Regions from separate parts of the Clostridium cochlearium genome, predicted to be linked through region 1. Evidence: a T-box and tRNA genes for the amino acid it is inferred to sense, from the RefSeq annotation. Region 1 holds a T-box; the other regions hold tRNA genes.
What was found. A T-box is a leader RNA that pairs with one kind of tRNA and senses whether it is charged. The one in region 1 lies ahead of argS (arginine--tRNA ligase), so its partner is inferred to be a tRNA-Arg.

Region 1 (8,451 bases):
AATAATGACTCCTGATAAAAAGCCTTTCTTTGCTGGAACATACTTTCCTAAAGATGATATGTATGGATTAAGAGGACTTATGTATATTTTAAAAGAAATGAGTAATCAATGGAAAAATAATAGAGAAGGTATATTAAATTCTTCTGAAAAGCTATTAAAAGACATCACACAGTATATATCAGTATCACAAAGGGAAGATTTAAATAAAGAAGTTATAAAAGAATGTTTTGAATCATTAAAGGAAAGTTACGACCCTATTTATGGAGGATTTTATGATGCTCCTAAATTTCCTACAAGCCATAAACTTATGTTTCTTTTAAGATACTATAAATTATACAAAGATGAAGAAGCTTTAAATATAGTAGAAAAAACTCTTAAATCCATGTATAAGGGTGGAATATTTGATCATATAGGATATGGCTTCTCAAGATATTCCACAGATGATAAATGGTTAGTTCCTCATTTTGAAAAAATGTTATATGACAATGCAATGCTTATAATAGCTTATGCTGAAATGTATCAAATAACTAAAGAGGAGTTATACAAAGAAATAGTAGAGAAAACAGTGTCCTATGTAATAAGGGATATGAAAGATAAAGATGGGGCTTTTTATTCAGCGGAAGATGCAGATTCTGAAGGAGTAGAAGGTAAGTTTTATTTATGGACTTTAGAAGAAATAGAAGATATTTTAGGAAAAGAAGATGCAAAACTTTTTTCAAAATATTACGGAATAACAGAAGAAGGAAACTTTGATGGGAAAAATATACCTAATTTAATTGAAACATCTCTAGAAGATTTAGAACCAGGTGTAAAAGACAAATTAGAGGAATATAGAAAAGTTCTATTTATTAATAGAGAAAAAAGAATACATCCTCATAAAGATACAAAAATACTTACCTCTTGGAATGGTTTAATGATAGTAGCTCTTGCTTATAGTGGAAGGGTTCTAAAAAGAGATGACTACATAGAAAGTGCAGAAGAAGCCTTAAAATTTATAATAGAAAAATTAGTGGATAAAAATGGAAGAATATATGTAAGATATAGAGATGGAGAGAGAGCACACAAAGGACATCTTGAAGATTATTCATTTTTAATATGGGCTCTTATAGAACTTTATGAAAGTACATTTAAAACAGAATATATAAAGAAGGCATTAAAAATTAATAGTGATATGATTGAACTATTTTGGGATGAAGAAAATCATGGATTTTTTCATACTGGAAAAGATGGAGAAGAATTAATATTAAAAATTAAAGAAAGTTATGATTCTGCAATACCATCAGGGAACTCTGTAGCTATGTATAATATGGTAAGACTTAGTAAAATTACAGAAGACAGCAAATTAAATAAAATAATTCAACAAAACTTAAGCTATTTTTCAGGAAGAATAAAAAGAACGTTAGAGGCACATACTTTTTTCTTAATATCCTACATGCATTATGTTTTAGAAAGTCAAGAAGTTGTTATAATAAAAGGAGAAGATGAGGACATATTTAAAGGTATGATTAAAATAATAAAAGAAAAATACAATCCTTTCTCTATGAATATTTTAAAGGATAAAGAAGCAGAAGAAGTAATGCCAGAGTTAAAAGATAAAACGAGTATAGAAAATAACACCACAGTGTATATATGTAAGAATTTTGCCTGTGATAGTCCTATAACTTCAATAGAAGATTTAATAGATAGGTATTGACAAATATGAAAATATAACACTATAATATAGTTTAGACTAATTTATAATAAAATTAAATTCTATGAAGGGGAAAGTAACTTTTTCTTTCTTTTTAAGCGAGCAGGGGATGGTGGAAGCCTGTAAAAGAGGATTAAGAGAAATAGAGCCTTAGAGAAGTTTATCTGAACTAATAGTAGGATAAACCGCTAAAAGCGTTAAATTTTTAAGAGGACTTATGTCAATTAGAGTGGTACCGCGGATAAAACCGTCTCTTTGTAATATTAAAGAGATGGTTTTTTTATATGAAAAAATAAATGTAGGAGGGTTATAAAATGAATTATAAACAATTAATAAGTGAAAGATTAAGTTCTATTCTAGAATTGCCTATAGAAGATTTAGAAAAACTTATTGAAATACCACCAAGACCAGAAATGGGGGATTATGCTTTTCCATGCTTTCAATTAGCTAAAAAATTTAGAAAAGCACCTAATGTTATAGCAGAAGAATTAAAGGACAAATTTGATAAAAATAGTTTTGAAAAGGTTGAAAACTTAGGACCTTATTTAAATTTCTTTGTAGATAAATCCATATTGAGTAAAAGTGTAATAGAAAAGATATTAGAAGAAAAAGATAAATATGGAGCTTCAAAAGTAGGGGAAAATAAAAAGGTATTAATAGAATACTCCTCTCCTAATATTGCAAAGCCTTTCCACGTAGGGCATTTATTTAGTACTGCCATTGGAAATTCCTTATACAAAATATTGACTTTTGAAGGATATGATTGTGAAAGGATAAATCACTTAGGAGATTGGGGAACACAATTTGGAAAGCTAATAGCTGCTTATAAAAGATGGGTAGACCAAGAGGCTTTAGAAAAAGAACCTATAAAAGAGCTTTTAAGAATATATGTTAAATTTCATGATGAAGCAGAAAAAGATCCTTCTCTAGAAGAAGAGGGAAGACTACACTTTAAAAGATTGGAAGATGGAGAAGAAGAGGAAGTTAGGCTTTGGAAGAGATTTAGAGAATTGAGCTTAAAAGAATTTAAAAAAGTATATGATATGTTAAATGTAGAGTTTGATTCTTATGCAGGAGAGAGTTTCTATGGCGATAAAATGGATGCTGTTGTAGAAGAAATAGATAAAAAAGGATTACTTGTAGAAAGTAATGGAGCAAAGGTTGTAATGTTAGAGGATTACAATATGCCACCATGTATAATTAAAAAATCTGATGGCGCAACTATTTACGCTACTAGAGATTTAGCTACAGCTATATATAGAAAAAATACATATGATTTTTATAAAAGTATATATGTAGTTGGATTAGAACAATCATTGCACTTTAAACAAGTATTTACAACATTAAAATTAATGGGACATAATTGGGCAGATGATTGCACTCACATAGGATTTGGTTTAGTAAGATTTACAGATAGAAAGCTTTCCACAAGAAAAGGTGAGGTTATATTCCTTGAGGATCTTTTAAAAGAATCTATAGATAAAACATTAGAAATAATAAATGAAAAGAATTCAGAGCTAGAAAACAAAGAAGAAACGGCTAAAAAAATAGGAATTGGTGCAGTTATATTTACTTATCTTAAAAATAATAGAGAAAGAGATATAGTATTTAGTTGGGATGAAATGTTAAGCTTTGATGGGGAAACAGGTCCATATGTTCAATATAGTTATGCTAGAGGAAAGAGTATTTTGAGAAAAGCAGGAGAAATAAAAGGTGATATTGACTATAGTAAATTAAATTCTAAAGAAGAGTTTGAACTTGTAAAAACTTTAGAAGGATTTAATAAATCCATACTTCAAGCTATAGAAAAATTGGAGCCATCTATTGTAACAAGATACGTAATAGAAGTTGCTAAAGCCTTTAATAAATTTTATAATCATAATAGTATTTTGAATGCAGAAGATGAAGAAATAAAGAAAGCTAGAATAAAACTTGTAGAGTCAACTTGTCAAGTTATAAAAAATGCTCTTAATTTATTGGGAATAGATGTAGTAGAAAAAATGTAAAGTAATTTATAAATGGCCTATATAAATAGATTTTTTATAAATCTATTTATATAGGCTGTTTTTATTGTATAATAGTATATGGACAACATTAGAGGAGTGAATAAGTTGATAGTAAATACAAAAAAAGAGGATATAAAAATACCTCTGAATATATTTAAAAAATATCATATGGATGAAATAGCTTACTTTGATATAGAAACTACAGGATTTGATAGGGAAAATAATAATATAATACTTATATCTTTGGGATGGTATGAAGATTATTATAATTTTAGAATAAATCAGTATTATGCTGAAAGTTTACAAGAAGAATATGATATATTAAAAAGCTTTGGTAATGATATAAAAAACTTTGACATTTGGAGTTCTTATAATGGAATAGCTTTTGATGAACCATTCATAAAACATAGACTTCATAAGAAAAATTTAGAATATGATTTACCTAAAGAACACGTAGATTTATATAGGCATATAAAACCTTACTATAAAAAATTGGGAATGAAAAGATGCAACTTAAAAAGTGTAGAAAGATTTATAGGAATAAATAGAAAAGATGAAATAAATGGTGGGATTAGTGTAAAACTTTATGAAGAGTATTTAAGTACAGGAGATACGAATTTGAGAGATATTATAATGCTGCATAACTATGAAGATGTTTTAAATCTTCCTAAAATATTTAAATTAAGATATAAGATTGAAACAAATGATGATTTAGAAAGAGAAGATATTATTACAGATAAACAAAATAAATATTTACGTTATTTGTTAAAACAAAACCATGTAAGCATTAAATATAATGTAAGAAAAATGTCAAAAAGAACAGCTTCAAAACTTATAGGAGAGTTGTTGAAAGGTATAAAAGATGAAGAAGAGTTAAGAAAAATTATAAAAGAAAGCTATTAAAAACCTAGTATAATTATATACTAGGTTTTTAATGTTACTCATCTTTAGATTCTTTGTAACTTGAGCAATGTGAAGCAGAAGAACAACCACTGCAGCCACTACAGCCACCAGAAGCACTTTTTTTAATATTTTTATATAGTACATAAACAGCTATGGCACCTATTAAAAGGGCTATAATTGTTTCCATAAAATCACCTTCTTTTATATTAACAGTAAACCTATATTGTATACTATAAATGATACAATCCATGCTAAAATTAATTGATAAAAAATAGAAAAATACATCATTTTACTACCATATTCTTTTTTCATTGCAGCTACAACAGATACACAAGGAGTGTATAGCAGTACAAACACTAAGAAACTATAGGAAGATAAAACTGTAAAGTGGTTTGGTAATACTTCTCTTAAGTTGCCACCATATATAACGCCCATAGAACTTAGGATTATTTCTTTAGCAGTTATTCCAGTTAATATAGCAACTGAATTTTCCCAAGAACCAAAGCCTAAAGGTTTGAAAATAGGAGCTATTAATTTACCAATAGATGCTAATAAGCTATCATTCATTTCTACCATGCCTGTAAAGTTAAAATTAGATAAAAACCATATTACTACAGAGGCTGCAAAAATTATTGTACCAGCTTTTTTTAGGAATCCTTTTCCTTTTTCCCAAGTAAGTTTAGTTAAACTTTTAAATCCAGGCATTTTATATGGAGAAAGTTCTATTATAAAAGGTTCTTCATCTTTTTTAAATAGAGTGTTTTTAAATAATATTCCAATTAAAAAAGCTATTAAAATACCTAAAAGGTATAAGGAAAATACTATTAAAGTTTCATTGCCTGGGAAAAATACTGAAGCAAACAATGCGTAAACTGGTAGTCTAGCATTACAAGACATTAAAGGAACCAGTAGTGCTGTAAGTTTTCTATCCTTTTCACTTTCTAAGGTTCTAGAAGCCATAATTCCTGGTACAGAACATCCAAAACCTATTATTAAAGGTATGAAAGCTTTACCTGAAAGTCCCATTCTTCTCATAAGTTTATCCATTATAAAGGCAGCTCTAGACATATATCCGCTATCCTCTAAAAAAGATATTCCTAAAAACAATGTTAGAATAATTGGTAAAAATACAATTACGGAACCAATACCACCTACAATACCGTCTACCAACAATGATTTAAACCAAGGACTAAGGCTAGATAAACTACTATTTAAGTATGGTATAAGAGCATTATTAAGCCCTTCGTCTAGTAAGTCAGATAAAGGTTGTCCTACCCATGAAAAAGTAAACTGAAAAATAATATAAAGTATTGCTAAAAAAATAGGGTAAGCTAAAAATTTATTTAAAAGTAAATTATCTATTTTATCTGTAATACTAGATTCATCAGGGTTACAACAGACTACAGCTTTTTTTAAGACCTGTTCTATTAGAGAATAGGTTTCTTCTTCACTACGAAACTGAAATTCATTATCAACATAAATGCCAAAAAAATTATCTGTCATTAAAAGTTCTTTTAATTTGTCAATACCTGTATTTTTAGAGGCAGAAATAGGTATTACTTTAACTTTTAATTCTTTTTCTAGTAAATCAAAATCTATTTTAATGTTTTTTTCTTCTACTACATCCATCATATTTAATAGAAGAATAATGGGTTTTCTGAATTCTTTTAATTGATAAGTTAAATATAAGTTTCTCTCTAAATTCGATGCATCTACTATATTTAAAATAACATCTATATTTTCTGTGGATAAATAATTTTTAGATACTTTTTCTTCATTAGAATAAGTATCCATAGCATATATACCAGGGAGATCTACTATTTTTGCTATATTGTCCATGTATCCTTCCTTTTTTTCTACAGTTACTCCAGCCCAATTACCTACATATTGGTTAGAACCGGTTAGTATATTAAAAAGAGAAGTTTTTCCAACGTTAGGATTACCTACTAGCGCAGCAGTTATCATATATTTTTGCCATCCTTTCTACGGATTTAAGTGAATTTTCTATTGAAATATTTTTTGCATCTTTTTTTCTTAAAGCTAAATCAAAACCTCTTAAATTAATAATAATTGGATCACCAAAAGGAGCAACTTTCTTAACACAGACTTCTGTTCCTTTTATGCATCCAAGAGCTAAAAGTCTCTTAGCTAATTTATCATTATTACCAGATATAGTATCAACATATGCTTTCTCTCCAATTTTTAATTCGTTTAAAGTCATAGTAACCACCCCTTAATTGAAAACTATTATCAATTTCAAATATAATATATCATTTTTAAAGTAATATGTCAATGGAAAAATAGAGGGAAAAATAGAGGGACGGTTCTTGATTTAAATTAGATTAAAGATAAAAGGGAGAAGTAAAAAGATAAGAAGGGACGGTTCATAAAATAAATTTGAATAAGAAACTCATTTTATGTTAATAATTAAAATACAAAATATGAAATGAGGTGTTTTTATTGCCAAGAGTTAGAAGACAAAAATCAGAGGATGCTATATATCATGTAATGGTAAGAAGCATAACAGAAGTCCCCCTATTTAAGAAACATGAAGATAAAATTAGATATTTAAATAAGATGAGGGAATATCAAAAACAATATGGTTTTAAAGTGTATGCATATTGCCTAATGACAAATCATGGACATTTTATAATAGATTCTAATGGAGCAGATATATCAAAAATAATGCAGGGACAAAATCTTAGCTATGCAATAAATTTTAATAAAATTAATAAAAGAAGGGGACCTTTATTTCAAGACAGATTTAAAAGTAAAATAGTTGATACACAAAGATATCTTATTACATTATCTGCCTACATTCATAACAATGTGTTAGATATAAAAGGATATGAAAAATGCCCAGAAAAGTATAAATACTCAAGTTTGAAAGTATACTTAGGTCTTGAAAAAGATGACACAGGTCTTTTAGATGAAGCATTTATAATGCAGTATTTTAGTAATAATGTAAAAGAAGCTAGGGAGAACTATGCTAAATTAGTTTACATATGTGATGATGAAAAAATAAAAAAAGAATTAGAATTTAAAGATGAAAAAACAGAATATAGAAGTGAAAGAAAGATAATAGTAAGAAACTTTGATCCAGATGAAATATTAAAGTTTATTGAAAAAGAAACTGGAATAAACAAAATAATGTTTCATATACAAAAGACCAAAAACTCAAAAATTGTAAAAGCACTAGCTTGCCTTTTTATGAGAAGTTTTTGTAATTACAAATGTAAAGACATATGTAAAGTATTAGGAAATATTACTCAATCAACAGTATCAAGACTTTGTTCTATTGGAGTTGAACTAATATCAACAGAAGATGAATATAAAGATATAATGAATAAATTTATTTGTCAACACGGGAACCCCAAAACAGTAGTTTGTACCTAATATTTTGTATAAATTAGATCAAAAATTGCTTAATATTATTTGTAGGTAACCCTTTTATTTTAAAGTTTAATAAAAGGTTTTATTATTATGCTTATAATTAATAGTGATAAGTAGACAAGTATCTTAAATACATTAAAAATATATGAAAATTAGTCTAATATAGATAGAATATAGATAGAAAAAATAGCTGAAGTTCAAATAATGATAATAAGTATATAAATAAATTAATTATATTTGAATAACAAATAAAAATTAACCGTCCCATTTTCATAAAGTGATTAAAATGATATAATTAAATTTAATATATAAATAAAGAGAAAGGTGTGATTATTTTGAAGAGAGTTGCTGCTTTTTTTGATATAGATGGAACATTGTATAGAGAAGGTCTTATAACAGAAGTTTTTAAAAAAATGATAAAGTATGAAATAATACATCCTAAAAGATGGTATAATGAGG
Region 2 (8,451 bases), 730 kb from region 1:
TCGTAAAAGAAGTAGCTATAAATATTATTATAGGAAAAATTAAAAGGCATATATATTTTCTATTAAATTTTATTAATATACTTTCTAATACAATAGTTCCAAAGAAATAGTAATTGCTTGCGGTTTTTAATATTACATTAATCCATAGAAATATAAATATTGATCTAAAATCTTGTATTAAAGGAACTATAAAAGTTTCTGTAATTGATATAAATGGCCAGTTTAATTTATTTACTACATCTGAACCCAAATAATATAAGCAAGTAAATTGAATCCAAGTATAGCATAATATTATAAATAAAATAGCTATAAATGAGCTTTTTTTAATTTGTTCTTTCTTATTTACATATGGATATATTAAAAAAAATATTTCAAATCCAAAATAAGATGGTAATGCTAAGTAAGCACCTCTTATTAAACTATTAAAATTAGATTTAAATACGGGTTGTATATTTAATATACTTCCTTCTTTAAATACTGTTATTGGAATTAATAATAACAATATAACTATAAAAAAATTATATAAATTTAATCTGGATATTAATTTAAAATCTTTTAAAACTGTATATAATAAAACTATTCCTATAAGTATAATAATTTTACTTTGTGGTAAAAAATAGGATAAATAGTTGCTTAGTATATAACTTACTGTAACTAATAAATTAAAAACATAAAACAATAACGTTATCGAAAAAAAGAAATTTAAAATATTCCCCAATATATTTCCAAAATGCTTTTTACTTAAATATAATATATTATGATTTGGTTCTTTTTTGGATATATGAATACCTAATATTAGTAAATATATAGGATATATTGATGCTATTAATATAGATATCCAACTATCTTCATATGCACAACTTGAAACATCCCTAGGTAACGTTAATACTTTTATTCCCATCATACTACCAACAATTATGGTAAAGAATTCTATGGAGGTTAACAAATCACTTTTCTTTTTCAAACTTAAACCTCCTATATTACTCTTTAGAAGTTTTTTGTCTTATTTTATCCTTAGCAGCAATATCTTTAGGTCTTTTATTTAAATATTGTACAGGTGCTCTTATAAAAATGTCTTTCATATCTGATGGATTCATGGATATATAAGGTATTCCAAAACTATCAAAAGATAATAAATGAACCATTATAACATACCAAAACAGTACAATTCCTAATAAACCAAATAAATTACATATTATCAACATTGGAAATCTTAATAATCTTATACTTATTGTCATTTCATAGTTTGGAATTACAAAAGTACTCACTGCACCTATTCCTACAATTAATAGTGTGTCAGGGCTTACAACTTTAGCTTCTACTGCCATTTGTCCTATTATTATTCCTCCTACTACACTTAATGTCTGACCAATTTTATTAGGAAGTCTTAGTCCACCTTCTCTTAGAACTTCTACAACTAGCTCCATTAAAATTATTTCAAAAAAAGGACTTAATGAAATTCCTATTCTAGATCTTAATATAGGTACTACAAAATTAACTGGTATAATCTCTAAATTATACTTAATAGCACTTAAATATAAAGATGGTAATGTTATTACTATAAAAGCACATACTAATCTAATTATTCTTGAAAAAGAAGCTACTATAAATCTTTCATAATAATCTTCTACTGCTTGAAAGAAATCAATAAATAAAGATGGTGCACTTATTACCTGAGTTGCTCCTTCTAATATAATTGCTATTTTACCTTCTAAAATATTAGATTGTATTACATCAACTCTTTCCGTTATATAAAACTGTGGAAATACGCTATAGGTGTGATTTTCTATTAATTGTCCTAATGTACCTGATGCTGCTATAGAATCTATATCTATAGTAGCTATTCTTTCTTTTATATACTCTACAATATTAGAGTCTGCTATATCTTTTATATAAATAATAGCTATATTTGATTTAGTCCTCTTTCCTACAACAGTTTTCTCTATAATTAAATTTTTATCTTTTATTCTTCGTTTTATTAAACTTATATTGACTTCAAAATTCTCTATAAAAGATTCTCTAGGCCCTCTTATAGAAGATTCATTTTGCGCATCAGATATTTGTCTATACATTCCCCCCTTAGTATCCATAAGTATATAGTCCTTACATTGATTAATTATTAATACAGTTTTCCCATTTTTTATTTGGTTTACAACTTTTCTTACATCTTCTTCTATTTGCGCATCACTTATACATATATATTTTTTACAAAGGTAATCACTTAAATATAATATTTCCGATAAATCTTCCCTTATCTCTATCATTAGAGGATTCAGTATATCTCTATTTATAAGATCAGAATTTACTAAACCATTTATATAAATGATAGCTACATCTATAGGATTTTTTATTCCAATTAGAAATCTTTTTATTATTAATTCACTATTATTATTTAATTCATTTATTATAATGTTTATATTTTCCTCAATGTTATATTTGTTTGACATAAATCTATCACCATATTATTGTTAATACATTTATTTTATCCTAATAGTTATTTTATATTCATTATATAAAAAGGGTTTTCACGAATATTCGTGAAAACCCTTTTATGGTACACCGGAGAGGATTCGAACCCCCGACCAACTGGTTCGTAGCCAGCTACTCTATCCAACTGAGCTACCGGTGCGCATATTATTTATATTTTTTCAAAAAATGCACCTAGTTCACTAGGTGCTATGGCGGAGAAAGAGGGATTTGAACCCTCGCGCCGGTTACCCGACCTACGCCCTTAGCAGGGGCGCCTCTTCGACCTCTTGAGTATTTCTCCAAGCTCTACGTTTAAATCATTATAAAATTGGCGGAAAGAGTGGGATTCGAACCCACGGTACGGTCACCCGTACGCCGGTTTTCAAGACCGGTGCCTTAAACCAACTCGACCATCTTTCCACTTTTGATGACATAAACGATTATATCAGTCTTTAATCATATTGTCAATATAAATTTAAAATTTTTATTTTATTTTAGAGAATTTATCTTATATATTAAGATAAATTCTCTATTTAACTTATATTATTTACTACTTTATTATTTCTTTTCCACCCATATAAGATCTTAACTTTTCCGGTATAACAATACTTCCATCAGCTTGTTGGAAATTTTCTAATATGGCTGCAACTGTTCTACCCACTGCTACTCCAGATCCATTTAATGTGTGTACAAATTTAGGTTTATCTTTTGCATTCTCTCTATATTTTATATTGGCACGTCTTGCTTGGAAATCTTCAAAATTACTACAACTTGATATTTCTACATACCTATTATAACTTGGCATCCAAACTTCTATATCATATTTTAATGCAGCTGTAAAACCTAAATCTCCTTTACATATCCTCACAACTCTATAAGGTATTCCTAATCCTTGTAGCACTTCCTCTGCATCATTTGTTAGTTTTTCTAACTCTTCGTAGGATTGTTCTGGTTTAGTAAATTTAACAAGTTCTACCTTGTTAAACTGATGCTGTCTTACAAGTCCCCTTGTATCTCTGCCTGCTGATCCTGCTTCTGATCTAAAACATGCACTATATGCAACATGTTTGATTGGTAGATCTGAACCATTTAATATTTCATCTCTATATAAATTTGTTACTGGAACCTCTGCTGTAGGTATTAAAAAGTAATCATATTCATCTATTCTAAAAGCATCTTCCTCAAATTTAGGAAGTTGACCTGTTCCTATCATACTCTTTCTATTTACCATATATGGTGGAAAAACTTCTGTATAATTATGTTCATCTATATGAGTATCTAAATAATAATTTATTACCGCTCTTTCTAGTCTAGCACCTAAACCTTTATAAAAAGTAAATCTTGATCCTGTAACTTTAGCAGCTCTTTCAGAGTCTAATATACCTAAATCAACCCCTAAATCCCAATGAGCTTTTGGTTCAAATTCAAATTTTGTAGGTTCACCCCATCTTCTAATTTCAACATTATCTGCATCTGAATCTCCATTAGGAACATTTGGATTTGGTATATTAGGTATTCTCAACATTATATATTCTATATTTCCATCAATTTCTGATAATTTTTCATCTAATTTTTTTATTTTTCCTGCAAGCTCCTTCATTTCAGTCATTATGTCATCTACGTTTTTTCCTTCTTTTTTAAATTGAGGTATTTTCGCTGATTCTTGCTTTCTCTTATTTTTTAATGATTCAACTTCTACTAATATACTTCTTCTTTCCTCATCTAATTGTATTATTTTATCTATAACAGATACATCAAATTCTTCACCTCTATCTGCCAATGCCTTTTTTATTTCTTCTGGATTATTTCTTATTCTTTTTAAATCTAGCATATTATGTGCCCTCCTATATTTTTATATTAAAAAAAGTCCTTCACCCTATAAAAGGGACGAAAGACTCCGCGTTGCCACCCTAATTGATTAATACATAATTAATCCTCTTTGAATATAAGCTTAACGTGCTTAACGTATTGTTTATTATCACAATCCCTCCAAGGTGGATTCACAAAATAAATAGTTTCAGTTTTCACCAACCACTGAATCTCTAATTACTTTTATATTGCTACTAGCCTTTTCATAGGTTTTAATATGAATTTAACTTTTATTATATATTTTAAATTTGCTATTGTCAAATCAATCTTTATACTTTTTAATATTTTTTGTGCATATTATATCTACACCTGTATTTAATAAATTTTTACATACCACATCTCCTATTTTTATAGGAGCACCCACATGGAGCATACTTAATGCCTTAGAACATTCTACCCATAATGATTTATCAATAGGTTTATTGCTTTTTACTGGAACTACATTATAATTATCTGATCCTTTTATTCTGACTATGCTAGTGAAAATATCTTTATTATTTTCTTTCTCCTTTTTTGCCTGCTCTATACCTTTTTCACACTTATTTCCTTTTATATCCATATATTCTTTATTCTCACCATATATATCAATAGATATAGCACATTTATTATTACATTCTTTACATAAAAAGCTTTTAACCATAGTATCACCCTTATCTTAATCAAATTCTTTTATTCTTGCTCCTATTATTACAGAGTTCTTAGAGTCTTTTACTATTTCTGTTACCTTTTTATTTGTTTCTCTTGCAAGTATTTTTATAATTTTATTTAAGCATCCAGATCCTCTACATTCCCCATATGTAGCTCCTGTTCTCCTCTTTATACCTTCAAGAGTTCTAGCTCCTAACGGTCTTCTAATTGCATCTATTATTTCCCCTTCTGATATCTTTTGACACTTACAAATTATATTTCCATATCTTTTATCTACTTTTATTACTTTATCTATTTCTTCATTAGATAAATCCCTAAATCTATAAACTTCTCTTCTCTTATCTATAAAATCTTTTTTTACCATGGAATTTAAATTACTTACAACTGTTTCACATACCATTTTAGCTATAGCTGGAGTCATTGTTACTTCTCCATAATGTTTGCTTAATATTTTTATATATCCTGTATCCACTAAACTTTCATCTATTATAGCACTTTCTTTGTAAAATGGTTCTTGATAAAATATATCTATTTTTTCTTCATCTATATTGGAAACTATATTTTTAACTTTTACTAATGCTTCAGTATAAGATATACATTTTTTAGATTTTAATATTAATATAGTATTTCCCTGTAATGAATGAACTTTAAATAAGTCTTCTTCATTTTTTCCAAGTATAAATAATAAATTATTATGTTTATAATTATTCTCATTATTTAATATAAAATAATTTAAATATCCTTCTGATTTTCTAAGATTTTTAGAATTATCTATATTATAATTTTGTCTTGGTGTGGTATTTATAACCATTTTACAAGTAAATTTATTTTTATTTGTTACTACTCTAAATCCTTTTGTAATTTTTTCTATATCTAATACTTCCTCTTCTAATCTAAACTTAACTCCATTATCAAAAGCAATTTCTCCATAAGCTATTGCTAAATCATAAGGACATATTATACCTGTATTTTTAGAATATAATGCTTTTTTTACTTCCACATTCAAATATGGCTCAAGACCTTTAACATCTTCTTTATTCATTAAATATACATCATCAATTTCCCTATCTTTAGATCTTTTATATACATTTTGCAACTTATTTACATCATTTTCATTTTGAGCTATTAATATAGACGCTCTTCTTTTAAATGGAACATTAATTCTAGGACAAAGTTCATCTAAAATCTTACTTCCCATCATCTCTAATTTAGCAGTTAAAGTATCTTTACTCTCTACACCATCATATACTATAGAAGAATTAAATAATGCAACGTCATCAGCAATATCATAGTCCTTTTCTATTAATGCTATATTTAAACTATACTTGGACAATTCATAGGCTATAGCACATCCTACTATGCCTCCTCCTAATATGAGTACATCGTAATCCACTACTTTCATTCCCTTCGGTAAGTTAATATCAGTAAGTATATTATATAAATTTATTTATATCTGTAATTTTCATAAGTTATGAATATATTTTTTAACTTATCAAGATTTATTGGTTTATTTAAAATATGATCTATATTTTTTATCATATTTTCGTCAAAATCCCCTAACCAACCTGTCATGAGACAAAAGAATATATCTTTATTTATATTTTTAGCTATATTGGATATCTGTATCCCATTTAATCCTGGCATAGAAAAATCACAAATTATTATATCATAATTTCTCTTCTTTATTTCATTTTTTATATTAGAATTATCACAAATTTTAACTTTAGCTTTTGTAATAGATTTTATCATATCTGATATAATTTTTCTTACCTCATATTGGTCATCCACTACTAATACATTTCCTTGAAAATTAACTTTAACATTCTTTTTATTAAAATTAATATCTTTTATATAATCACAAATTGGAAGTTCAATGTAAAATACAGTTCCAAAATCTTCCTTACTTTCTATTTTCATTGTGCCTCCATGATCTTGTATTATTTTATATGAAACACTTAATCCCAATCCTGAACCTTTTTTACCCTTTGTAGTGAAGAAAGGTTCAAAGGCTCTTTTTATAACCTCTCTATTCATTCCTACACCATTATCTCTAAATTCTATTATTACATTGTTCTTCTTTACCTGTGATGTTACTTCTATGTAGCCTTCTTCCGAAATAGCATCTATGGCATTTTTTATTATATTTATAAAGACCTCTCTTATTTCAGTTTCATTTCCTTTAACTTTTGCATTAGAATTTAATTTTGAAATCACATTTATGTTTATACCATTTAAGGCACTTTCTGTAAGCCATTTATTTTTAGTAAGATTTATTGAATCTCTTATTATATTATCTATATTAAAAGTCTCTAACCCATAATTTAAGTTATATTTTTTAGTAAAACGTTTAATTTTATTAGTTATATTCATACCATCATAAGCACATATTTCTATAACCTCTAATTGTTTAATTAGATTCTTATCTTTTTCATTATTATCCTTTAAAAGTTGAATACTTCCAACTATGGGAGTTAAAACATTATTAACATCATGTGCTATTCCTGCCGCCATTTCTCCCATAGCCCTTAATTTTTCACTTTCTATAAATTTATTTTGTAATTCAAAAAATTTATTTTGTTCTTGTATAATACAAAATGCACTTTTACATATTGAATTCAAATGTCTTAATTCCTCTTTTATCATTCTCCTATTATGTCCATATCTTCCTATAGAAATTACACCTTTAGTTAAGTCATAATATTCAACATAAATTGTAATTACAGAATATATATCTAATTCTTGTAATAATATTGTTTTTAATTCTTTATCTTCTATTTTTGTAAAATCTATATATTTACTTGTTTCTTTAACTAATGTATCTTTATTTATAGATTTTTGATATAATATTAAATTTCTATGATTCATAATATAGTACTTGTGTTTTTTAGTAATACCTAAATAACTATCTAATCCTAGTACATTTTCTTTTAATTTATTTTTACTATACATAATACAAAAATCTATATTACATATTTCCTTTAGTTTTTTCATTACTAATTGGGTAAATTCAGCCTTATTATAAGTTTTAGGCATATTAGAAAAAGTACTATTAAAAGAAAGAAGATTTTCATTTTGATATCTTAATTGGGCATTTGAATTCAATAGCCATAAAGTTTTAGATAAATCTTCATTGCCATCAAAATATAGTTCCTTATCTCTGTCTAATACAATAATACTTTCAAACTCCATATATAAATCTTCAAACATATTTAAATTGCAATAATTGTTAACATAAACCAAATTTCTAATTTTTCCCTCATCATTGAAATTTAGTTTTGATATATACATATTAATTTTTTTCATCTTATTAATATATCTAGATAAATTTTTAAAATCCCAAATTATATTGATTTTATTTCTATATTTAATTTCTTCTTCTAATATTTTATAAAATTTATTTAAATCATCTAGTACATTAGATTTACTATAAAATCTAATACTTAAAATATTTTTATTTAAATAATC
Region 3 (8,451 bases), 720 kb from region 1:
AGAAAAAGTTTTTTTATTTAATGAAGAGATGGCTAAAGATGGAATAGATAATGTTATAGAATTAATTTTTAATAGTACAAAAATGAATGAATATGCTCATATAGCAGTTTGTAAAGAAAAATCATCAGACATATTAGCCCATAAGATAGAAGGATATGTAAGCTCTGCAGATTATATAGAAGGTATATTGAAGAGCTTAAAATTTGGATACTTTTTTGAAGATGAGTTTAAAATTATAGATATATATACACGTATGTTATCTGAAGGAAGAACTGTTTTAATGCCATATATTGAAATGTGTGAAGAAGATATAGTTGTTACAGGGCTTGCTTTATTTAAAAATTATAAAATGATTAAAAAGTTGAATTTGCAAGAAGTAAAAATTCTTAATATATTAACTAGTAAAAATGGAAATGGAGAATTAGTATTAATAGATAAATTTAATAGACGTATAAGTGCATCTGCATTAAGCAATAGAAAGGTAAAAGTATGGAAGGAAAAAGATAAATTTAAATTTTTAATAAATATAAATTTAGACCTCACTATAGAAAATGATCAATTTGGTAAAGGAATATCAACATATAATAATAGTTCAGAAAAGGTAATAAAAATGTTTAATGAACTTGTTGAAAGGCATTGTAAAGATTTTATTCGTAAGATGCAGGATGAATATAAAATAGATTTGCTAGAATTAGGAAGAATAGCAGCAGCTAAATATGGAAGAAGAACGGGAGTAGACTGGGATGAAGTAGTAAGCGATAGTGAAATAGATATTAAAGTTAATAGTAAAATTGTAACCACAGGTAAAGGAAATTTTAAACATTAATTAATTTTAAAAAAGGATGAATAAAATTAATCATCCTTTTTTTTACCTATTTTATCACCTACTAGAACTTTGCTTTCATAGCCTAAATTACTTTGATTTATTATATCTTTATCTATAAATATCTTATTTTTTTCGAAAAACAATATTATTGTAGAACCACCAAACTTAAAATAACCTTTTTCTTGCCCTTTTGAGACTTTTTTATTAGGATTATAAGTTTGAACTATAGTTCCCACACAGGTTGCACCAATCTCTATATATAATATATCTCCAAAGTTATCCGATTTTAAAATACTCCATTCTCTTTTATTTTTACAAAAAAGACTAGGTATTTTTTGTAATGCTATTGGATTTACAGAATAATAATGTCCGTTAATCTTAGTTGTTTTAGTACATATGCCACTGTCTACAAAGTGAAATCTATGATAATCTGTAGGACATAGTCTAAATATTAAACAACTTCCATCTCTATATTTTTCACATAATTTATTGGAATTTAATAATTCTTCAAAAGAATAATAGGAACCCTTAACTTGAATTATTTTTTTTATATCTATATTTTCAAAGGCTAAAACTTTACTATCAGCAGGAGATATTAAAATATTATTATTACCATGTATGGTTCTAGAATTTGATTTTAATTTTCTTGTAAAAAATTCGTTAAAAGATTTAAACTCATTTATGGATTTTAATGATTCATCTATATTTATATTAAAATTTTCTATAAAAGATTTTATTTTTAACTTACTAATTTCCATATCACAGTATTTTCCATAAAAATAAGAAACAAATTTATTCTTTGTGATAATATTTAAAAGTTTATTATTTTTTGAATTATACAATAAATTGAGTAATTTTTCACCAGAAACTTTTTCTATTTCATAAGATTTAGTTTTTCGATTATAAAATTTAATCATTTTTCCCTCCTAATATTATAAATTATGATAATATAATTATAGTTTATATAGTTTAATTAGCAACAATATAATTAAAATATATAAACTAGTAAATAGTATATAATATACTTATAAGTAATTGAGTTCGGAGTTGATAAATTATGAATAAAACCAAAAAACTTATATTTAAAGCAGCAATAAAAATTTTTTCACAGAATGGATATAATGGAACAACTATGGATGATATAGCAAAGGAAGCTAATGTGGCTAAGGGAACTTTATATTATCATTTTAAAAGTAAAGAAGAAATATTTAAGTTCATAATTGATGGAGGTATGGATATTATATCTGAAAAGTTGGAAGATATATCTAAACAAGAAGGAGATTCTATTTCAAAATTAAAAGAAGTCTGTAAAGCCCAGCTTAGTGTAGTGTATGAAAATAGAGACTTTTTTAAAGTTATAATGAGCCAATTGTGGGGAAGTGAAATAAGGCAACTTGAAATAAGAGAAAAGATAGAAAAATATATAAAAGATATAGAGAAATATATAAAAGATGCAGTAAAAGAAGGAACTATAAAAAATGGTGAAACATATTTTATGGCTTACGCAATATTTGGTATGTTATGTTCTACATCAATATATGAACTAATCAATGAAGATAAAGAAAAAATAGATAAAGTAGCAGATAGTCTTATGGATTATATACTTAAAGGAATAGAATCATAAGTTTAAAGTAAAAAATTCATAATATAATACTTTATCTGTATTGACAAAAAAAATAAATTATAATACACTTAAGGATGTTAGGATATAGTTATTTGCGCTCGTAGCTCAGTTGGATAGAGCAGTGGTTTCCTAAACCACGTGCCAGGGGTTCAATTCCTCTCGGGCGCACCAAATTAATTTATATTAATATAAAATTAAGATTAAAGAAGTGATTTTAAGCGTTAAAATAAAATTATAAAAGTTCGCTTATAAATCACTTTTATACTATGAAATTATTTTATACAAGAGAGTATTTATATGATAAAATATTTTATGAAGGAAGCGGTTTTAGAGGCTAAAAAAGCTTTAAATGTAAATGAGGTACCTATAGGAGCTATAGTTGTAAAAGGAAATAAAATAATAGGCAGAGGATATAATTTAGTGGAAACATTAAATGATCCATTAGCTCATGCAGAAATTATAGCTATAGAACAAGCATGTAAAAAAATTAATAATTGGAGATTAAATGAGTGTCATATGTATGTTACTTTGGAGCCATGTCCTATGTGTGCAGGCGCTATAGTACGATCTAGAATATCTAAAGTATATATTGGTACATTTGATCCAAATTCTGGGGCTTGCGGTAGTGTTATAAATTTACTACAAAATGATTATTTAAATACAAATATAGAAGTAAATTGGTTATATGATAAAGAAAGTAGTATATTATTAAAAGAGTTTTTTTATAATAGAAGATAAATATGGAGAGATGTCCGAGAGGTCGAAGGTGGTGGTCTCGAAAACCATTATACAGTAAAATACTGTATCGAGGGTTCAAATCCCTCTCTCTCCGCCAATAAGCAATAAAAACTTACCTTTTTAAAAAGGTAAGTTTTTATGTTTTAAAAAGGAATAAATAAAGAGAGGTAGAAATATATATTAAAAGATTGGGGGCGCTGTAAATGAATATGAAAGAAGAAAAAAAAAATAACTTTTTAATGAAAGATACTTTATTGATATATATAAATAATTATAATTTATCATTGAAAGTAGAATATGATTGCTTCGATAAGAAATATATAGATAATAATTATAAAATATTATCAGATACAATATATAAAAGCTACCAAATACCTAAAGATTATTTTGGTGTAATAGTATCATTTAAAAAGGATATGAATAAAAAAAATTTTTATTATGAATATGCAGATATAAGCAAAGGTAAAATAAGAGGGTATAAATATGAAATATATGAATTAAATGAAGGCAATAAGTTATTTAATAGAGTGTATGATGATACTAAGGAAATACTCATAGACAAGTTTAATATTAAAAATAACAATAAAGATGTAAAATATAAAAGTTTTTATAAAAAACAAAGTTATGGAAATGTTATAGTAGAAAATGATTCAGATAAAATAGTATTTAAAAATAATGAAAGTTATATTAATATAAAAGAATTTATAAAATCAATATTAAGTTATGAAGGATTTTTAATACGAGTACAGGTTATAAAACCAAATAATTAGACTAAATTATAACAATATGAATATTTATAGTAGAGACTATTGTAGAATAATGTAGAATTTAAAGAAAAAATAATATTGATTATATTATAAATAACATTTTTTGTAGAAATTAAAACATTTACTTAAAATTACAATAATGATATACTATATATGAGAATTGTTTAATATCCACCATGTAAAAAGGAGGATTTTAAATGGGAAAAAATTATTCAATCTCTTGTGAAGAAAAAGATATTGGAGTTTATAAGATTACAGATATAGAAAAAGAAATTGATTATGCTAGAGATATGTTAAATGAAATTTCATGTGATATAGATGATTTAGAAAAAAATGAGGAAATATTAAAGATAAGTCAATATATGGATAAGCTATTAAATGAGTATTTTACTATTATAAATAATAATAAGTGAAAAAATACTTTTTTTAAATATGTATTGAAATTATATTATTTATGTAGTATAATGATGAATGTGTTGATAAATGAATATGTTATTCATGAGTAAGTTGTGGAGAGATGTCCGAGAGGTTGAAGGAGCACGCCTGGAAAGCGTGTGTAGGGGCAACTCTACCGAGGGTTCGAATCCCTCTCTCTCCGCCATTAAGACTTTGCCGTGCTAGACGGGGAGTTAGCGGTGCCCTGTACCTGCAATCCGCTATAGCAGGGTTGAATTCCTCGATTGAGGCTATATTATGTAGGGTCTGACCTATATAAGTGGCGTTGAGAATTGGGTCCCACGCAACGGAAACTCATGAAACCCGTCAGGTCTGGAAAGAAGCAGCGGTAAGTGATAATTTTCGTGTGCCGTGGATAAACCTGGTTTGAGTTAACTATATAGGTAACGTCTATATGTTATAAGCCGAAGCGAGGTGCACGGTTTTAATTTTATAATTGATGGTATATACGCACAATAAAGTAATTTATTGTGCGATTTTTTACATTATTGAAAAATTAAAATTTTTAATATAAATATTACTTTCTAAAAATGAGGTGTATTTTATTGGATAAAGATAGCATAACCAATATGGATCCCAATATATTATTAAGTTTAATTAATACAAAACTCCGTAATGAGTTTAAAGATTTAAAGGATTTAGTATCTGCTTATGATTTAGATGAAAAAGTTATAGTAGAAAAATTGATCAATATAGGATATAAATATAATGAAAGAAAAAATCAATTTTTATAACAAATGCTTATTTAAGAGGTGAATTATATGGCCTATACAGCTTTATATAGAGAATGGAGGCCTAGTACATTTAAAGATGTGGTTGGACAAAAACATATAACCGTAACTTTGAAAAATCAAATAAAAAATCAAAGAATAGCTCATGCATATTTATTTTGTGGAACTAGAGGAACTGGTAAAACATCTACAGCAAAGATTCTTGCAAAGGCTGTAAATTGTCTTGATTTACGTGATGGGGAACCTTGTAATGAATGTGAAATGTGTAAGAAAATAAATTCAAATATGTTAATAGATATAGAGGAACTGGATGCTGCATCAAACAATAGTGTAGATAATATAAGAAGTATAATAGAGGAAGTTTATTATCCTCCAAGAGAAGCTAAATATAAAGTATACATAATGGATGAGGTTCATATGTTAAGTACTGGAGCTGTTAATGCATTTTTAAAAACTTTAGAAGAACCTCCATCTAATGTAATATTTATATTGGCTACAACAGATCCTCAAAAGCTTCCAATAACTATACTTTCTAGATGTCAAAGATTCGATTTTAAGAGAATAAAAAGCGAAGAAATATTTCAAAGACTAAGATTTATAGTTAATGAACAAGGATTTTTTGCTGATGATAATAGTTTAAGACTTATATCTAGAATATCTGATGGTGCTATGAGGGATGCTTTAGGAGTATTAGATCAAGTTATTTCTACAGGTAATGGAAGAGTAGAATATGAGGACGTAGTATCTATATTGGGACTTATTACCAATGAAAATTTAATAAGGCTCACAGATAGTATAATAAAAAAAGATATTGAACAATGTGTAAAAATAATAGAAGAGATAATATTTAGTGGAAAAGACAGTAATAATATTATAAAAGATTTAATATTACATATGAGAAACTTATTAATCATAAAAGTGAGTCAAAATCCATATGAAGTTTTGGATATGTCAGAAGAGAATATAAATCTTTTAAAAGAACAAAGTCAAAAAGTTAGAGTAGAAGAAATAATGAGATTTATTAGGATACTTCAAGAGGCAGAAGAACAATCAAAATGGGTAAAGCAAAGTAGAATATATCTTGAGCTTGCTATTATAAAAATGTGTAAAATAGAGTACGATACTTCAAAAGAAATAATTTTATCTAGATTAAATATGCTAGAAGAATCTATGAAATCAGGAGAAATAAAAGTAGCATGTGAAAGTATAGTATCAAGTAAATCAGAAAATAAAAATGAATTTAAAAAAGATGATATAAATACAATGGAGTATGTTCAATCTAAAAATTTAAAAAATCAAAATATAATCAGACCTGTAGATAAATTTAATCCAGATTCCAAAATTAATATAGATATAGTTAAGAAATATTGGAAAGATATATTAGAAACATTTAAGGGTAAAAGACTTATGGTAATATATGCATCATTAATGACGGCTATACCAATAAAGTGTAATGATGGAGAAGTTACACTCATGTATAGCAAAGAATATGCTTTTAATAAACAGAGATTAGAGAAAGAAAATAATAGGCAAATAGTAGAAAATATTTTTTCACAGGTACTAAAAGATAGAGTTAGAATAAAATATATAGTAGAAGATGAAAAAGATGAGGTAATAAAACAAGATCCAGAACAAGTTCTTAAAAATACTTTTGGAGAAAATATAGTAGAAATAATAGAAGAATAGTGTAAAATAAGTTTATAGCTTATATAAAACTTATAAAAACAATAAAAGAAATCATAAGGAGGAATATTTAAATGGCAAGAGGAGGAATACCTAATTTTGGTGGTGCAAATATAAATAATTTAATGAAGCAAGCACAAAAATTCCAACAACAAATGGAGGAAATGCAAGGCCAATTAGAAAATAAAAAATTCGAAGCAAGTGTAGGTGGCGAGGCGGTAATAGCTATAGCCAATGGGAAAAAAGAAATTGTAGATATAAAAATAAAACCAGAAGTAGTTGATCCAGAAGACGTAGAAATGCTAGAAGATTTAATATTATCTGCATGCAATGAAGCTTTAAAAAAAGCTGAAAATGAAACTGCAAATGAAATGAAAAAATTAACTGGAGGAATGAACTTACCAGGAATGTTTTAATATACTCAAAACTGAGGTGGATGTGATTTGGAATTTTATCCAATAGCTATAGAAAAACTTATAGAAGAATTTGCAAAACTTCCTGGTATAGGTAAAAAAACAGCTCAAAGATTAACTTTGTATGTTTTAAACTTGCCTAAAGATGAAGTAGAGGAGTTTGCGAATGCTCTTACCAAAGCAAGAGGAACAATAAAATATTGTTCTATATGTGGAAACTTTACTGATAAGGATCCTTGTGCTATATGTAGTAATCCTAATAGAGATAAACATACTATATGTGTAGTAGAGTATCCAAAGGATATAATGACTATGGAAAAGGTGAGAGAATATAATGGGATGTATCATGTGTTACATGGTACAATTTCACCAATGGCAGGAAGGGGTCCTAATGATATAAAGCTTAAAGAACTTATTTCTAGAATAAATGGAGAAATAAAAGAAGTAATTGTAGCTACTAATCCTAATGTAGAAGGAGAGGCTACAGCTATGTATATATCTAAAATTTTAAAGCCTTTAGGAGCAAAAGTTACAAGAATAGCTCATGGTATACCAGTAGGTGGGGATTTAGAATATGCTGATGAAGTTACCCTGGCAAAAGCTTTAGAAGGTAGAAAAGAAATATAGTAAATTTCAATGATATGTTGTTTAATAGTGATAAAACTTGATTAAAATCCCGGTAGTATTTATAAGAGAAATCTTGTAGATTCTTCCGGGGTTTTATTTTTAATATATTTAACTAAATAAATACAATAAAATTTTTATGAATAAACCTTTTACTTCATGTCAATGATGTAAATAGCATAAATATATAAAGTAGGAGGTTTTTATGTATGAATAATGGATTTATAGAAACGTTAAAAAAGGATAAAAATTATTCAAAGGAAGAAAAAGATATAATAAAATGCATTATGGAAGCAGAACGAGAAATAGAAACAGCTAGAATGTGGTTTGAAGTTGCAAATGAACCAGAGCTTATTGATTATGCCATATATTCAGAACAAGCAGCAAAATCAAAGTATATGTATTTTTTAAATAAGGCTAAAAGTAAAAATATAAAAATAAATTATAACTACATTTTAAAAGGAAATAATGTTGTATAATTAATATAAATGAATTAGCAAAATGGGGGGATAATTTTGGAATATATAGGGTATTTTATACTTGCTATATTAGGTCTAGTATTAATAGTAAAAATATTTGCGTGGCCTTT

Region 2: it has a tRNA-Arg gene. The T-box ahead of argS (arginine--tRNA ligase) is inferred to sense a tRNA for this amino acid. The anticodon was not compared.
Region 3: it has a tRNA-Arg gene. The T-box ahead of argS (arginine--tRNA ligase) is inferred to sense a tRNA for this amino acid. The anticodon was not compared.

The regions. Positions count from the first base shown of each region.
Region 1 is NZ_LT906477.1:748,231-756,681, forward strand. It holds partial or broken gene CKV72_RS03650 (thioredoxin domain-containing protein) at 1-1,693, shown strand, start outside; T-box leader at 1,746-1,948, shown strand; gene argS (arginine--tRNA ligase) at 2,005-3,696, shown strand; gene CKV72_RS03660 (ribonuclease H-like domain-containing protein) at 3,802-4,599, shown strand; gene CKV72_RS03665 (FeoB-associated Cys-rich membrane protein) at 4,634-4,786, opposite strand; gene feoB (ferrous iron transport protein B) at 4,801-6,564, opposite strand; gene CKV72_RS03675 (FeoA family protein) at 6,539-6,820, opposite strand; gene CKV72_RS03680 (transposase) at 7,051-7,995, shown strand; gene CKV72_RS03685 (HAD-IB family hydrolase) at 8,328-8,451, shown strand, end outside.
Region 2 is NZ_LT906477.1:18,024-26,474, reverse strand. It holds gene CKV72_RS00120 (GerAB/ArcD/ProY family transporter) at 1-964, opposite strand, end outside; gene CKV72_RS00115 (spore germination protein) at 981-2,447, opposite strand; tRNA gene CKV72_RS00110 (tRNA-Arg) at 2,553-2,629, opposite strand; tRNA gene CKV72_RS00105 (tRNA-Ser) at 2,680-2,770, opposite strand; tRNA gene CKV72_RS00100 (tRNA-Ser) at 2,799-2,889, opposite strand; gene serS (serine--tRNA ligase) at 3,020-4,300, opposite strand; T-box leader at 4,350-4,554, opposite strand; gene CKV72_RS00090 (DUF1667 domain-containing protein) at 4,601-4,978, opposite strand; gene CKV72_RS00085 (NAD(P)/FAD-dependent oxidoreductase) at 4,994-6,379, opposite strand; gene CKV72_RS00080 (hybrid sensor histidine kinase/response regulator) at 6,430-8,451, opposite strand, start outside.
Region 3 is NZ_LT906477.1:26,889-35,339, forward strand. It holds gene CKV72_RS00125 (Ger(x)C family spore germination C-terminal domain-containing protein) at 1-826, shown strand, start outside; gene CKV72_RS00130 (phosphatidylserine decarboxylase) at 853-1,743, opposite strand; gene CKV72_RS00135 (TetR/AcrR family transcriptional regulator) at 1,884-2,450, shown strand; tRNA gene CKV72_RS00140 (tRNA-Arg) at 2,545-2,621, shown strand; gene CKV72_RS00145 (nucleoside deaminase) at 2,748-3,188, shown strand; tRNA gene CKV72_RS00150 (tRNA-Ser) at 3,193-3,285, shown strand; gene CKV72_RS00155 (hypothetical protein) at 3,392-3,958, shown strand; gene CKV72_RS00160 (Spo0E family sporulation regulatory protein-aspartic acid phosphatase) at 4,153-4,368, shown strand; tRNA gene CKV72_RS00165 (tRNA-Ser) at 4,467-4,556, shown strand; RNA gene ffs (signal recognition particle sRNA large type) at 4,568-4,833, shown strand; gene CKV72_RS00175 (DUF4250 domain-containing protein) at 4,957-5,145, shown strand; gene dnaX (DNA polymerase III subunit gamma/tau) at 5,173-6,828, shown strand; gene CKV72_RS00185 (YbaB/EbfC family nucleoid-associated protein) at 6,900-7,241, shown strand; gene recR (recombination mediator RecR) at 7,269-7,865, shown strand; gene CKV72_RS00195 (DUF2508 family protein) at 8,072-8,341, shown strand; gene CKV72_RS00200 (pro-sigmaK processing inhibitor BofA family protein) at 8,372-8,451, shown strand, end outside.